DNA from 3 places in the Oceanobacillus sp. CF4.6 genome. Region 1 is predicted to be linked to each of the others. Evidence: riboswitches for the same ligand, from Rfam matches in the RefSeq annotation. Region 1 holds a riboswitch; each other region holds the start of a gene.

Evidence for each region. Region 1 has a riboswitch for preQ1 ahead of ACHABU_RS19770 (QueT transporter family protein). Riboswitches for the same ligand answer to the same signal wherever they lie in the genome.
Region 2: linked by a shared signal. The riboswitch ahead of queC (7-cyano-7-deazaguanine synthase QueC) and the one ahead of ACHABU_RS19770 (QueT transporter family protein) in region 1 are both predicted to bind preQ1.
Region 3: linked by a shared signal. The riboswitch ahead of ACHABU_RS12280 (VUT family protein) and the one ahead of ACHABU_RS19770 (QueT transporter family protein) in region 1 are both predicted to bind preQ1.

The regions. Positions count from the first base shown of each region.
Region 1 covers NZ_JBIMEX010000018.1:54,343-59,349, reverse strand. Annotated here, with positions in the region: gene ACHABU_RS19780 (calcium/sodium antiporter) at 10-963, opposite strand; gene ACHABU_RS19775 (VOC family protein) at 1,117-1,977, opposite strand; PreQ1 riboswitch class I at 2,141-2,185, shown strand; gene ACHABU_RS19770 (QueT transporter family protein) at 2,193-2,678, shown strand; gene ACHABU_RS19765 (DUF3891 family protein) at 2,790-3,557, shown strand; gene metA (homoserine O-acetyltransferase MetA) at 3,644-4,552, opposite strand; gene yfkAB (radical SAM/CxCxxxxC motif protein YfkAB) at 4,794-5,007, opposite strand, start outside.
Region 2 covers NZ_JBIMEX010000004.1:127,270-132,276, reverse strand. Annotated here, with positions in the region: gene ACHABU_RS08790 (OsmC family protein) at 1-363, shown strand, start outside; gene queE (7-carboxy-7-deazaguanine synthase QueE) at 972-1,700, opposite strand; gene queD (6-carboxytetrahydropterin synthase QueD) at 1,693-2,160, opposite strand; gene queC (7-cyano-7-deazaguanine synthase QueC) at 2,160-2,822, opposite strand; PreQ1 riboswitch class I at 2,906-2,950, opposite strand; gene ACHABU_RS08770 (sodium/glutamate symporter) at 3,041-4,444, opposite strand; gene ACHABU_RS08765 (methylated-DNA--[protein]-cysteine S-methyltransferase) at 4,657-5,007, shown strand, end outside.
Region 3 covers NZ_JBIMEX010000007.1:99,379-104,385, reverse strand. Annotated here, with positions in the region: gene ACHABU_RS12300 (NADPH-dependent FMN reductase) at 1-296, shown strand, start outside; gene ACHABU_RS12295 (small acid-soluble spore protein H) at 388-567, opposite strand; gene ACHABU_RS12290 (DUF4023 family protein) at 622-741, opposite strand; gene ACHABU_RS12285 (YeeE/YedE family protein) at 927-2,180, shown strand; gene ACHABU_RS12280 (VUT family protein) at 2,280-2,813, opposite strand; PreQ1 riboswitch class I at 2,931-2,976, opposite strand; gene ACHABU_RS12275 (pyridoxamine 5'-phosphate oxidase family protein) at 3,173-3,595, shown strand; gene ACHABU_RS12270 (ABC transporter ATP-binding protein) at 3,837-4,955, shown strand; gene ACHABU_RS12265 (carbohydrate ABC transporter permease) at 4,958-5,007, shown strand, end outside.

The sequences.
Region 1 (5,007 bases):
ATCGGATTTTTAATTTCGAATAATAATATAGATAAGGTAAGCAACGTACGCCAAAGCTAGTATTAGACCTTCTCGCTTTCCAATTTTGAAATTTGTTCTAGAAAATACTAATAATAGTATTGTTAGAATAACCATAATAAACAAGTCAGTAACTACTTTACCATCAACGGCAAGCGGTGTTATGGCGGAAGATGCACCGAGTACAAACAGGATATTGAAAATATTACTTCCTACAATATTACCAAGCGCAATTTCACTTTGTTTTTTCAGTGCTGCAGATACGGATGTCACAAGTTCAGGAAGTGAGGTACCAATAGCTACAATGGTAAGACCTACTAATGTTTCACTCATACCAAGTGAATATGCTATTTCCGTTGCATTCGATACAACCAATTCGCCGCCTATAATGATAGCTGCTAACCCCAACAACGAGAATAGAATATTCTTTCCCCATGTAATTCCTTCAGGCAAAGGTTCTTCTTTTGAGGCATTCCTATCCTTTAAGGCAATTTCAAAAACATAAATCAGGAAAAGACCAAATAATAAGAGAAGGATCAAGCCATCGCCTCGAGTAATAAAGTTATTCATTTCACCTTGAAGAAAAACATCACTCATAACAATTAGTAATGCAGCGGTAGATAACAACGTAAAAGGTATTTCTTTTTTGATTGTTTCATTCTGTACCTTTAATGGAAATAAAAATGCGGTCAAACCAACTACCAATGTAATATTAAATATATTACTCCCAACCACATTGCCCAGCGCTACATCTGCACTGCCATCCAATGCAGCAAAAATACTTACTGTCAGCTCCGGAGAACTTGTACCAAAGGCGACAATTGTAAGACCGATAAGAAGCGGTGATATACGGAGCAATGCAGCAATATTGGAGGAACCATCAACAAACCAATCCGCGCCCTTAATTAATAAAGCAAATCCTAAAATCAATAAAATGTAAGCCATGTTGTATTCTTCCTTTTATAGATTATTTTTTACATACTATTACTTTACCCTTTATAAGAAAATAAATCTCATTAAATGATAATAAAAATCGTTCTATGCATGACTAAAGAAGAAGCTACTGAAAATAAAATTCCAGTAGCTTCTTCTTAATCATTAATTTAGTTTTAGCTGAATCGCATTTCCTGAAGGATCTTCCGTTACATAATAATCTTCTTCCGCTTTCACTGAAGCTCCTACTTTTTCCAAATTTACTTTTGTTTTATGAAGCGCATCCTCATCAGGGAAATGCAGTGTAAACCAATTCAACCCCACGCTGTTTTCAGCAGGTGTAGGTGCACCGACCCCATTCCAGACGTTTAAACCTATATGGTGATGGTAGCCATTATGTGATGTGAATAGCGCACCTGGAAATTCCGTAACGACGTCATACCCAAGACCATTCACGTAGAATTCTCTTGTTTTTTCTAAATCAGAAACATGAAGATGAATATGTCCAATGACCGTATCGGTTGGCATCCCTTTCCAATCCTCTTCTGCTTCAGCAAGTAAATCATCTCCATCTAGCGCCACTGTTGCCATGGATACTTGATTATCAGACCAATTCCATTCAGAAGAATCACGGTCATGAGCAATCTCAATGCCGTTTCCATCTGGGTCATCAAAGTATAGAGCCTCACTGACATAGTGATCGGATGCCCCCAGACGCATTTGGCCACCTGAAGCCTGTATAATATGTTTCAGGAATGCAGATAAATCTCCGCGAGTTGGTAAGAGAATTGCAAAGTGATATAACCCGGTCGTTCTTGCCTCTTTTGGTGCAGCATTTTCAGGCTGTTCTAAAGTTAATAATGGTATTTTCCCATCCGCAGTTAGAACTGCTTTGTTTTCTTCTTCTACCATTACTTTAAATCCCATAAAATCTTTATAAAAAGTAATGGATTTCTTTAAGTCTGTCACATTTATATTAACTTCTCCTACGTATATTGTCGGTTGTTCAAAAAATTTCTTTTCCATAGCAATCTCCCTCACTTTTAATTACATGTTTATACTTAGTTACTTTATGTAAGTATTATAATGACTTTTTTTATTATTGTCAAATTACCTTTATTAAAAATAGTAAGAAGTGAATAAAAAGGCTTTTCTTTTATCTGTTTTTGTATTATACTAACTTGCATTGCTTTACGTGGTTCGTAACCATCCCACGATAAAAAACTAAGGAGAGATTTACGATGACCGTAAGAACACTTGTAATAAATGGTTTATTGGCTGCATTGTATATTGCTGTATCTGCACTTATTATACCTTTTGGGTTTACAAATATTCAATTCCGCATTTCCGAAGTATTCAATCACCTGATCGTGTTTGATAAACGTTACTTCTTCGGAATTGTACTAGGTGTATTTTTATATAATCTTTTATTCTCCCCATTAGGGTGGTATGATTTGGTCTTCGGAGTTGCCCATTCAGCTATCTCATTGGGTATTATCATCTTACTTGCAAAATATATAAAAAACATTTGGGTACTTCTTGTTGCAAATACAATCGTCTTCACATTCAATATGTTTATTATTGCATTTGAATTGAATCTGGCATTAGCTCTACCATTCCTATTTACATGGCTTACTACAGCTATTGGCGAATTTGTTGTGCTGGCAATCGGTATTCCAATAATTTATGCTCTAAATAAAAGATTACATTTTAATAAACTAATTTAAATTACTTCATCATTCGTTTTAATTTTGCGGATGATGAAGTTTTTATTTTGTCTACTCGACTACATTGCTTATACTGATAGTACATTCCACACCGGAAAGGATGGAGTTTAAATGATTGTCAGAGAACATGACCAACATTTTGTATTAATTCAGCAGGATCACCACGCCCAAATCTCAGGAGATATTTTGAAGCAGTGGAAATCGGATTATTTTCATGGTATTGAACTTCGTGAATCGGTTGAATACGCAGCATATCAGCATGATCATGGTTGGAAGGAGTTTGATAAGCAACCCTTTTTGAACGATAAAGAAAAGGTACCATTTTCCTTTTTCGATTTTCCTAACCTACCCAAAATCATTCTATATAAACATGGTATAGATGAAGTACAAAAAGTAGATTCCTATGCAGGAATGCTTTGTAGCGAGCATTATAAACGGTTTTTATTGAACAATACTTCGCTCGAAGCACAGGCATTTGTCACGTATGAGGAAATGCGTCAACAAACGATAATTGACACACGAAACAAATTCAACAAACGTTTGTTTGAATTTCATTATAGTCTTCTCCAGCTTGCAGATAACCTTTCATTATATATTTGTATGAATGAGCCAGGTGCTGAAAAACAAAATGAACATTCTTTTTTTAAAAAAGGGATCCCAACCAACACCACTCTCCATGAATTCTGTAAACAGAAAATACAACTTCGATGGCTAAATGGTCATACCGTAGTGATGAATGACTTTCCGTTTGAAGGGCCAATTGAAGTTACTATAAAACAAAAGGTTATTGCAAAAGATACGATCGCTACGAAAGGATTAATTGAAAGTTATGAAGAGGCTTCATTTGAGGAATTACCAATCACCATTTTGCCGGAGTAATTTCCTGCTTATAAAGTAATCATGTACAAGAAAAGCTGAACTACCTATACACGCGGAAGTTCAGCTTTTTCATACTTTTTCAGAAATCAATCCCATTCATAGGGAGTTGCCTGGTATACATAGTAATTGAGCCAATTCGAAAACAACAGACTGCAATGGCTTTTCCATCGATATAATGGTGCCTTTTCCGGGTCATCATCAGGGAAATAGTTCTCCGGTATTTGTGTTTTAATACCTCGTTCATGATCCCGTTGATATTCCTCCGCCAACGTTGTAGCGTCATATTCTAAATGACCGGTAGCCATTATATTTTTACCATCTTTGGATCCAGCAAGAAAAACTCCAGCTTGATCGGAATGAGCCAAAACTTGAAGTTCCGGATGATTCCTTATCCGCTCATACTCAATATCGGTGTATCTAGAATGTGGTGCAAGGAAATGGTCATCAAACCCGCGAACAAGATTTTCATTAGGCAGTAATACTTCATGTTCATATATACCAAAACATTTTTTAGGCAGTTCATATTTATTTAATCCATAATGATGGTAAAATGCAGCCTGTGCACCCCAGCATATATGTAAAGTTGAAGTTACGTTTTCTTGGGACCAGTCCATTATATCCTGTAGTTCTTTCCAATAATCGACTTCTTCAAATGGAATAAGTTCTACAGGAGAACCCGTAATAATCATTCCATCGAATTTCTTTTTATTTACCTCAGAAAACGACTGATAGAAAGTGTCTAAATGAAGCTTACTTGTATTTTTCGAATTATGTGTTGTCATCCTTAAAAAAGATATATTTACCTGGATAGGTGTATTCCCTAGAAATCGAAGCAGCTGGGCTTCCGCCTTTTCCTTTTCAGGCATCAAATTTAAGATTAATATATTTAATGGACGAATATCCTGCATCGTGGCACGTTCTTCCTCCATCACAAATATATTTTCCTTTTCAAGAATTTCCTTTGCAGGTAGTTGAGCTGGTATTCTTATCGGCATATAAAAAGCCCCCTTCTTAGACATTCCTAGTTGTATCAAAATCTATTAGATATTCAAATAATTGTCAATACGAATGTAATGAATTTTTCAGATAATACTATTAGTTTATCAGAAGAAAGGGTCCATATGTCAAAGGATAATCAATTTGTTGCTAGATTTTGTTTTTAATCCCCTCTTCTTTTAATTACTAACATTCCTTTTCCTTGGCTTTTACTGTATATGCGCCTTGACTGAAATATAATTATACACTAATATTGGCACTTCTCTTTTCGAAATCAACATTTGGATAGTATGCATTCTTTACTAAAACATTTGGCCCCAGGCATTTAACTGCAGGACAGTGACAGTTCAGGCTTTTTGCGGTATTTGTTTTCAACCATGTTGCATAGGAATCCAGTAAAGACGTTGTTTGAATATTACCAAGTGAAGGCTCATCAGCAAAATCCGTTACAATT
Region 2 (5,007 bases), on a different contig from region 1:
GAACCTAAAAATTTAGGTGGTACAGATCAAGGGATGAATCCAGTAGAGTTGCTACTTTCTTCATTAGGTGCATGCCAATCAATTGTTGCTAGAACTTATGCTGAAAAGTTTGAGGTTGATCTTCAAAACTTTTGGGTCGAATTAGAAGGGGATATTGATCTGGATGGATTCTTTGGTAAATCGGATGTACGACCAGGCTTTTCCGATATTCGTTATACGTTCCATATTGAAACAAATGCTCCTGAAGAGAAAATACAGGCATATAAGGAATTTATTGAAGCCCATTGCCCTGTGGGAGATACCATTGCAAATCAGGTAAATCTATCCTCTTCAAAAGTAGTAATAGAAACCCCAGTTAAATAGAATGGTTAGGTGGGGACTGCTTCTTTAGTAAAATAAGGAACTATCGATTGATAGTTCCTTATTCTTATTTTACCCTTGTGCCAGGTTGTTTAATAAAGATAAGTTACTTTTCAAAAACACCTTTAATATTATCCCATCCATAAACAAGTTCAATGAGTTTCTTTCCTACAATTTTTACTTCTACTTTATCTATTACTTCCACCCAGTGATTCATAGAATAATCTCGATTCATTATCTTCTAATACAAAAACAAGCATTGTATTTATTCCTACAGTCTCAAATGACCGCCTTGTTTAATTATTACCCCCGATAGGACAATTTGTCGAAATAATCCATTCACAAGCAAAACCGCAGTGATATTTACAATTTTACTGCGGTTTTTTATTGATATAAATTGATTTATCACTCTTTGTAAATCAAACTATTTTCATGGGAATTTCCTGCTATTTGATATACTTAAGCTAACTGAATGGATTATTAAACAAGTTCAGAAAAGTGTTCTTCATAAATCTGATGAATGACCATACAAGGAAAAAATTCAAGAGAAAGAGTTTATGAGATCTTCCTCTAATCAATATTTTTGTAGCCGAAAAACATAAAGCATTTAACTAAACACCACGTTTGTTCCCCCAGATAAGGGCATGAACTTGTGGAAGAACTCGAACATGATTCAGTTTAGTTGATGCAACAACCTTCTCAATCAGCCATTCATATTTGATTAAAAGTTTACTAGCAAGGTTAGATGCTTCACTTTCTACCAGGTCATCATTTCCAACCTGAAGGAAAAAGGGAACCTCTGGATATCGTTCATGCACCTTTTCTGCATAGGTTAAATCTTCATCATCAAAAATGACGACTTTTAAACTTGTATTTTTAAGCCGATTATTGATTTTTAAGTTTTTAATAATTAAATCAAGCGTTTCAAAATTTGTGTTCATCTTGGAGCTCGGCGGTTTAGGGGAAATTGTGAGATCATCGATTGCAAGGAACCAATCCTGCCAGCGGCTACCCTGTGTTTCCAGTGCCACTTCCATGTTTAACTCGTGTAATGTTTCTACTAGTTCATTTAGATTGGCTAAGAGTGCGGGATTTCCACCTGAAATGGTTACGTGATCAAAATGGTCTCCGCCTGTTTGTTTGAGCCGTGTCATAATTTCGTCGGTAGTCAACCTTTCAATCTCTTCTTTAGCACTGCCGTCCCAGGTAAAGGCAGAGTCACACCAAGAGCAACGATAATCACAGCCGGCTGTTCTGACAAACATTGTTTTTCGACCGACGACCATTCCTTCCCCTTGAATGGTTGGTCCGAAAATCTCAAGTATCGGAAACTTATTCATTTATCATCCACTCCCGTCTTGCCTCGGCATAGCTTGTCGGTGTTTCATAGAGTTTAACGAATTCTACTCGGCATTCATTTGATTTATCGAGAAGTGCTTTCTCCATCTCTTCATAAATCCAAACAACCATATTTTCGGCAGTAGTATTCATGTTTGGAAGGGTATCATTTAAATAACGATGGTCAAGGTGAATTTCAATTTGTTCTTTCCAAATGCTTTTAATTTCTCCAAAGTCGATGACAATGCCAATTTCGTTGGCAAACCCGCTAAGTCCAAAAATAACGTTGTATGTGTGCCCATGTAAGTTTTTACATTTGCCTTCATAGCAATGGAGGTGGTGGGCAGCATCGAAAGTGAATTCCTTACATACCAGAACACGTTTCTTATGGTATTTGAGCTCATGCTTTTTAATGTCTTTGTCTATTTTCTGCAAGTTCTCCACAATAGTAAATCCGTACATCAGGAATTCCCCTTCTTTTGCAGATAGTTATCCAGCCCATTTTTTCGCAGCTTACATGAAGGACACTCGCCACATCCCCCGCCACGAATTCCGTGATAACAGGTAAGTGTATTCTCGCGAACATAGTTAAAGGCACCAAGCTGGTCGGCAAGTTCCCAGGTTTCTGCTTTATCCAACCACATTAATGGTGTATGGATAACAAACGAATCATCCATCGATAAATTCAGTGTTACGTTTAGTGATTTAACGAATACATCACGGCAGTCCGGGTAACCGCTAAAGTCTGTTTCACAAACGCCTGTAATAATATGCTTTGCCCCAATCTGTTTTGCCAAAATGGTGGCAAAAGAAAGAAAGAGCAGGTTACGGCCTGGGACAAAAGTGGAAGGAAGGTCTCCATTCTCCCCATCTTTTACTTCAATTTCATCACGTGTTAACGCATTGGGAGCCAATTGACTTAAGAGCGACATATCCAAAACATGATGTTGTACATTCAGGTCAGCAGCAATTTCCTTTGCTACTTCGATTTCCTCTTTATGACGTTGATTGTAATCAAAAGTCACCAATTCAACGTGATCATACTTTTTTAAAGCCCAAAATAAACAGGTGGTACTGTCCTGACCACCACTGAATACGACGACAGCTTTATTATTTTTTTCCATAAAAAAATTCCCCTTTCATGATAGAAAAAGAGAATCCTACTCACCCAAATAAAAAAAACCATACTTATAAGGAAAGTACAGTTACATCCTTAGTTTTTTATAGAGGGTGTAGCTAGAACCTCTCCTGCAATAGTGCAGACTTTTTATAAACTTTTCCTTTTTATTATAGCATTTCTTTCATAAAAAGGGCCATATTTATCTACTATGGCCCTTTAACTTTAATTTTTCTTCTTACCAAAATAAAGTAAACCAACGAGCAAACCAATTACACACATGATTGCTGCAAAAACAAAGAATGGAATAGGACCGAATTGAAAGATTAGTGGAACAGATAATGCCGTTACTAATCCTCCACCAAGGAAGGGCTCAAACACGAGCTGTTTATAGCCGAAACCTTCAAAAGCTGGAGATTCCGCCTTCGGATCGGCAACACGCATCAAGAGTAAGCCAGTAGCGGTAATCCCCATCGATTGACCAAAATCACCGATACCTCTTTCAAGCCAATACGTAGGTATCATTCTTGGAGCGAGGACAAAGAATCCAATCACATTCCATGCAATACCAGTAATCGCAATGAGAAGAAATGGAATAAAGTTGTCTCCAATAACATCTAGTGATACCGTTCCTATCGCTGCTAATATTAGAATATCCAACGAAAATCCCTGAATACGACTAATCATTTGCCGATCGACTAGATATGCGTTGTCTACTTTGTTTAAGAATAGTTGTACGATTATTCCTCCAATCATTGCAAAAGGGAATAATGGAACATAGGTCATTAAATCTGAACCGAAGAGGCTTTCCTCAATCCATACGAACGATTGCAGTAAAATATAACCTGCTATAATTGCCAGGGCAATCACGGCAAAGTGAAAGGAAAGTGGCTCGATTGATTCCGGACGAACCGTCATTTTTGCTGCGGGCTCTCTATTCTCAAATTCCACAATTCCAGCCTTTTTTAAGGTGGAAAATTCTTCAACATCTCTAATGATTTCTGTTTTCTTTTTGCGTATTCCCCAGTTAATGATGATAATTCCTATAATAACCCCTGATAGAATACCAACCGTTGCTAATCCGACAGCCAAGTCATAGGCTTCTGGATATCCCATTTCTTCAAATGTCCCCTGTAGTCCTGCTGCTGTACCATGACCGCCTTCAAAAGATACTTCAATCAGCGCCCCGACCATGGGGGGCATACCAAAGAATGGTGTTAACACGAGCAGTGCCAACAGGATACCGACCACATATTGGCCCCAGCCAAGTGTCCAGCCAAAAGCAAGCTGTGGTCCACCAATTCGCCATATTTTTGATAGATTTGGAAGTATGGTCCCTAAGAACAAGGTTGCAAATACAACATTGATCATCAATCCAGGCAGTTCACTCCATACTTCTGTTGCAGCCGGAAACATTAGTCCAGTCGACCAAAATGACTGGTCTCCTATGTATGGTTCTAATACTCTGCCAAGTACTTGTGGACCAACAAGCAAAGCGATAAATCCACCGATGACGGAGGAAGGTAAAAATAAATTCTGCAGCCATTTCACACGAACCCTAATCCATTTCCCCAGTAAAAGAAATAATCCAAGGTATAAAAGGGCAAATCCAATCTCATTTGGGGTCATCTTACTACTCCCTTTCTAGAAATATAATTAATTTTTTCTTCCCTATATTTTTCCCTTTCAAACTAAAGCAGTTGATAAATCTTGGGGACAGGAAACTCGCACCGGAATAACCATGATTTTTCGGAAGAAGGTATCTGCGTCTAGCTTTCATTAATTGGCCCACTCGTTTAACATAATGTTATATAAATAGAACCAAAAAGGGGGGTGTAATCTTGAATGTTAATGAGAAGGAAACGATATACTATGATCAGCTATCAATGGATGGCTGGACTATGTATATTGCCACAACGGAGAAAGGTCTTTGCTTTGTAGGTTCACAAGCAGAAGGGTATGATGCAATGAAGGATTGGTTTGCTAGACACAGACCAAGAGCTGTATTGATTGAGGACTTAAATAAAGTGATAGTCTATAAGGAACAGTTAGTAGAGTACCTAAGGGGCGAGCGCAAAGTATTCGATTTGCAGGTAGATTTAATTGGAACAGAATTTCAAACTGCTGTATGGGATGAACTTCAGAAGATCCCATTTGGTGAGACAACATCGTATTCCAACATCGCAGAACAA
Region 3 (5,007 bases), on a different contig from region 1:
ATGCAATAGGTGGAGCATTGAAAAATGCGCTTGACTTCCTAAATCCGGAAGTTAATAATAAAGCCGCAGCATTTGTCGGTTACGGTAGCTTAGGTGGAACTCGTGCACATGAAAACCTCCGTCTAATTCTAGGAGAACTTCAAGTTGCAGATATACGTACTGCAGTAACATTTTCTCTAATTTCAGACTTTGAAAACATGAGCGAATTCAAACCTGCTGACTACCATGCAGATAATGCCAATGTAATGTTGGATCAGCTTATTTCCTGGACGGGTGCATTTAAATTATTAAGATAAATAAAGAAAAGGAAGGATGTCCCGTCGACATCCTTTTTTTGATGGGAAGATTGGTATGTAAGAAACCCCTAATTAAAGAGGCTTTCGTTTGCTATTCTTCCGTGAGTTTTTCTAGTTGTACATCGAACTCCTTTTGAGGGTTATCCAGTGGATAGACACGTGCAAGTTGATTTTGATCATCGACATGCTGGATATAAATTTTTTTCCCGTTATACGTTACATTTACTAAATCGGGTGATTGAACAATTTCTTCAGCTCTTTGGATATTCATATGTGAACCTCCTTGGTTTTATTTAGCTTAAGGGATGTATCCCAGTAAATGCTGTTAATGTCGCTTGTTAGGTAATTTCTTCGCTGGGTCATTATGTCCCTGGCGCTTTTTATTCGATATGTCCTTTTCCTTTGTATCATTGAACTTTTTTACAAACTCATTTGTACGTTCCATCCTAGCACCACCTCCTCAAATAATCGAATACGCTTATTCTTTACCATTGAAAGTTGAAAAATGCATACCATTGTTTCGTAAAAAGGACGCCTAGTAAATGGTATAAAAAAATCCATGTTTACTTTTTAGGCATATTGAGGTAATATTAATCCCTATTAACTTTATTGGTTAAGGAGGGCATTTTTATGGAACAATCTGTTGTTACAGACGAGAAAAGATTTAATTTTAAACCGACAACCGTTATTACTAATCTCAGTCCAGTGCAAAAACCAATCATGTCATTGGGAATTATAGCTGCTATTGCATTGTTGATAGCTACTGTTGTTACAGCAGGCTGGGTACAGGGTATTTTATATATTATAGGACTTGCATTAGGTGCAACGTTGCTTCATGCCAGATTTGGATTTACTTCGGCTTTTCGCAGGCTCGCTTCAGTGGGGAATGTACAGGGAATTCAGGCACATATGGTCATGCTTGCAGTAGCTACAACATTATTTGCAATTATTTTAGGTACAGGTTTTAATTTTACAGGGCTTACACCTGCTGGGTATGTATCTCCTGTTGGGGTCAGTGTTATTTTCGGATCATTTATTTTTGGTATAGGTATGCAGCTTGGTAATGGATGTGCATCTGGTACCTTGTATAATCTTGGTGGAGGTGCCTCCTCGATGGTTTTAACACTGATTGCCTTTATTATCGGATCAACCGTTGGAGCATACCATCTTCCGTTTTGGATGGGCACGCCATCTTTGCCTCCGATATCTTTGGCAGAATCTACTGGACTTGGGTTTTTTGGTGCATGGATTGTTCAGCTGGCGTTATTTGCTCTAATCTATGGGGTTACTGTTAAAGTTGCCAAACGGAAAAATCCTCCATCCATGAAACCTCTTCCTACAACAAACGGATGGAAAAAAATATTCAGAGGTTCATGGCCACTATTTGCTGCGGCAATCATTCTTGCAATCCTCAATGCTTTGACATTGACAGTCAGAGGTCAACCATGGGGGATTACATCTGCATTTGCTTTGTGGGGCGGTAAGACACTTCAGGCCATTGGTATCGATGTGACTAGTTGGGGTTATTTTACAGGAGCTACCGCTGAGGCTTTATCACAAACGGTATTGGCTGATTCCACGAGTGTCATGAATTTCGGTATTATACTTGGAGCATTTATTGCAGCCGCTGCCCAGGGATCTTTCAAACCGAAGAAGTTTAAACCGGGTGTTGCAGGTGCTGCTATTGTTGGTGGTCTTTTGATGGGATATGGCTCCCGTCTTGCATTCGGCTGCAATATTGGCGCTTACTTTGGCGGGATTGCCTCCTTCAGCCTTCATGGATGGGTATGGGGAGTAATGGCCTTGCTTGGAACTGGACTTGCTTTGTTTATCAGACCATTATTCGGCATGAAGAACCCAAAGAAATCGGATCAATTTTGTTAATAAAAAACGAGTAATCTATTTCTTCACTTTGCTGAAGTATTAAAAACAAAAAAGCCCAGTTCCTTTATCAAAAAGGAACTGGGCTTTTTGTATCTAGAGTCAATTAGCGAATTCTGCTTTAATAGTTTTCGAGTTTTGAAGAACAAGTACACCAGCAAATTGCATTGTAACTTTGATAACGATTTGTCCTAAAATTGCCATCCATACTGCTTCCCATGGTACAAAACCGGCTCCTAGAGGTGATAAACCAATAATTACGAAAATAGTGGAATCCAGTACACCACCAACTGTTCCGCTATAAAGTACACGAATATGCATCGGTTTTTTTATCCTGGAATAAATTTCGGTATCCACGGTTTCTGAAACGAGGAAACTAATCGCACTGGCAAAAACAATCCATAATGTATCCCCTAACAGATAACTTGAAATTGCAGATAAAAGCAGTGCCATACCAATCAACAAGTACGTTTTTTTCTTGCCATATTTGTTTTGTACCATATCCCGTAAGATAAATGTTAATCCAATCAAAAAGGACCCCCAAGGGATAATAAATACGCCTAATTCTAATGGGGCAAACTTTGCGGTAACAATATTTGCAATAATAATAACGATAAGGTAAAAAAATATTCGCATGGATAGCGCTCCTTTGTATAGTATTGATCAGGAACACCTACTGTCAAACGAGAGAATCATAGTAAAAATTCAATAAAAGACAAAAATAAAAACCATATCCTAAAGAAAGATACAGTTACTTCTTTAGTTTTTTATAGAGGGTTTGTTCTAGAACCTCTCCCACAAAGTAGGTATTAAATTGATATTTTTATTATAGCATATGATCGAATACCATGCTCATTTTTCCTTTCACAACTGTTCCGGTTCATAATGGCAGACCAGTTCATCATGATCTAAGGTGCATCTTAATTAATCCCTTGTTTAATTATGAATAGAAAAGGAATAATAAAAAATATAGAAATATAAAGGAGTGTGTTATTTTGAGTCAGGAAGAAATTAAATCAACCGTTGAGAAAATTTTTAAAGAAAGTCCGGTTGGAACCATGGCGACCGTGAAAGGAAATAAGCCTCATTCGCGATATATGATGTTTTTCCATCGGGATTTAAAACTGTACACAGCTACGAATAAAGATACGGATAAAACAGATGAAATTGAAGAAAACCCATTTACACATATCCTCATCGGATACGAAGGTGGAGGATTTGGCGATCAATACGTGGAATATCAAGGCAAGGTATCCTTTAATGACTCCGAAGAACTGAAGAAGGAACTATGGAATGATGATATGAAACTTTACTTTAAAGGTCCGGATGATCCCGAGTATTTGATTATGGAAATAGAGCCGCTTCAAGTCCGTCTAATGAATAAAAAAGGTGAGCCGCCAGAAGAATTGGATATTTAACAGCTCACTTAACGTAAGAAACGATTAATATGACAGGAATTTCAGGGGGCAGCCCTTGATGTTCCTGTTTTTTTATGGATCGATTTAGTATGCCGATTATAGTCTTTTATACCGATGGAATATGAAGACAATGTGAATGTTATTAATCTTCATTAAATAATACGTAAGGTTTAAGTAAATTACCTAATTTCAATAAAAAAGTATGCTTAAATGAAAATGCGAATGTTAAGGAGGCAACAAAATGAGTCAAGTTGAATTAATCGATATTTCCAAGTCATACGACAAACAAAAAAGTGTATTAGATGAAATCAATTTATCTATTGAAGAGGGTGAATTTTTTGTTCTTGTTGGCCCCTCAGGTTCTGGAAAAAGTACGTTACTTCGTATGATTGCAGGGCTGGAAGAAATTACAGGAGGCACATTAAAAGTAGATAAAAAAACCGTCAACCACCTCCCTCCAAAAGATAGAAACTTATCTATGGTCTTTCAAAATTATGCATTATATCCGCATTTATCCGTCGAGCAAAATATCCTTTTTGGATTAAATGCAAAAAAAGTAGATAAGAAAGAACAGCAAAGAAGATTAACGGAAACTGCTCAAATGATGGGATTGGATGAACTGTTAAAACGAAAACCAAAAGAACTATCAGGTGGGCAAAGACAGCGTGTAGCACTCGCTAGATCTGTTGTTAGTGAAGCACCACTGTGTTTGATGGATGAGCCACTTTCTAATCTGGATGCTAAATTACGTGCACATATGCGAGTGGAAATTCGCAGGCTGCAGAAGAGATTGGGTCTGACCATGGTCTATGTGACGCATGATCAAGTGGAAGCGATGACGATGGGTGATCGAATAATGGTATTGAATGACGGTAAGATTCAGCAGGTCGGTAAACCGATTTCGCTCTATAATGAGCCAGCAAATTTGTTTGTTGCATCATTCATTGGTTCGCCGAAGATGAATTTAGGCAAAGTTGTTTATTCATCAGATACAAGACAGTTAATTATTGAGGATACGCTTCCGTTAGATGTCGATTCAAGTTTCTTAAATCTGATTTCATTAAATAAAAACTTGACGATTGGTATTCGTGCAGAGCATATTCTTCCGGCAACAGATAAGGATCCGACACATCATCTCGAAGTTGTGAACGTGGAGCATTTAGGAAATGAAACGTCTATGGCATTCGATATTGGTTCAGATATGTGGACAGCAAAATGGCCCGGTCAATGGGCAATTAACGTAGGTGATTCGGTGCCCATACATATTACGATAGACAATTTAAGTTTCTTTAATACAGATACAGGAGAACTGATCAGATCTGCAAATATAAGTAAGAAACAAGAGGTCGTTGCAATATGACGATGAGCGATGCATTGGTTCAGTCACCGGAATTAAGCCAGCTCGATTTTGA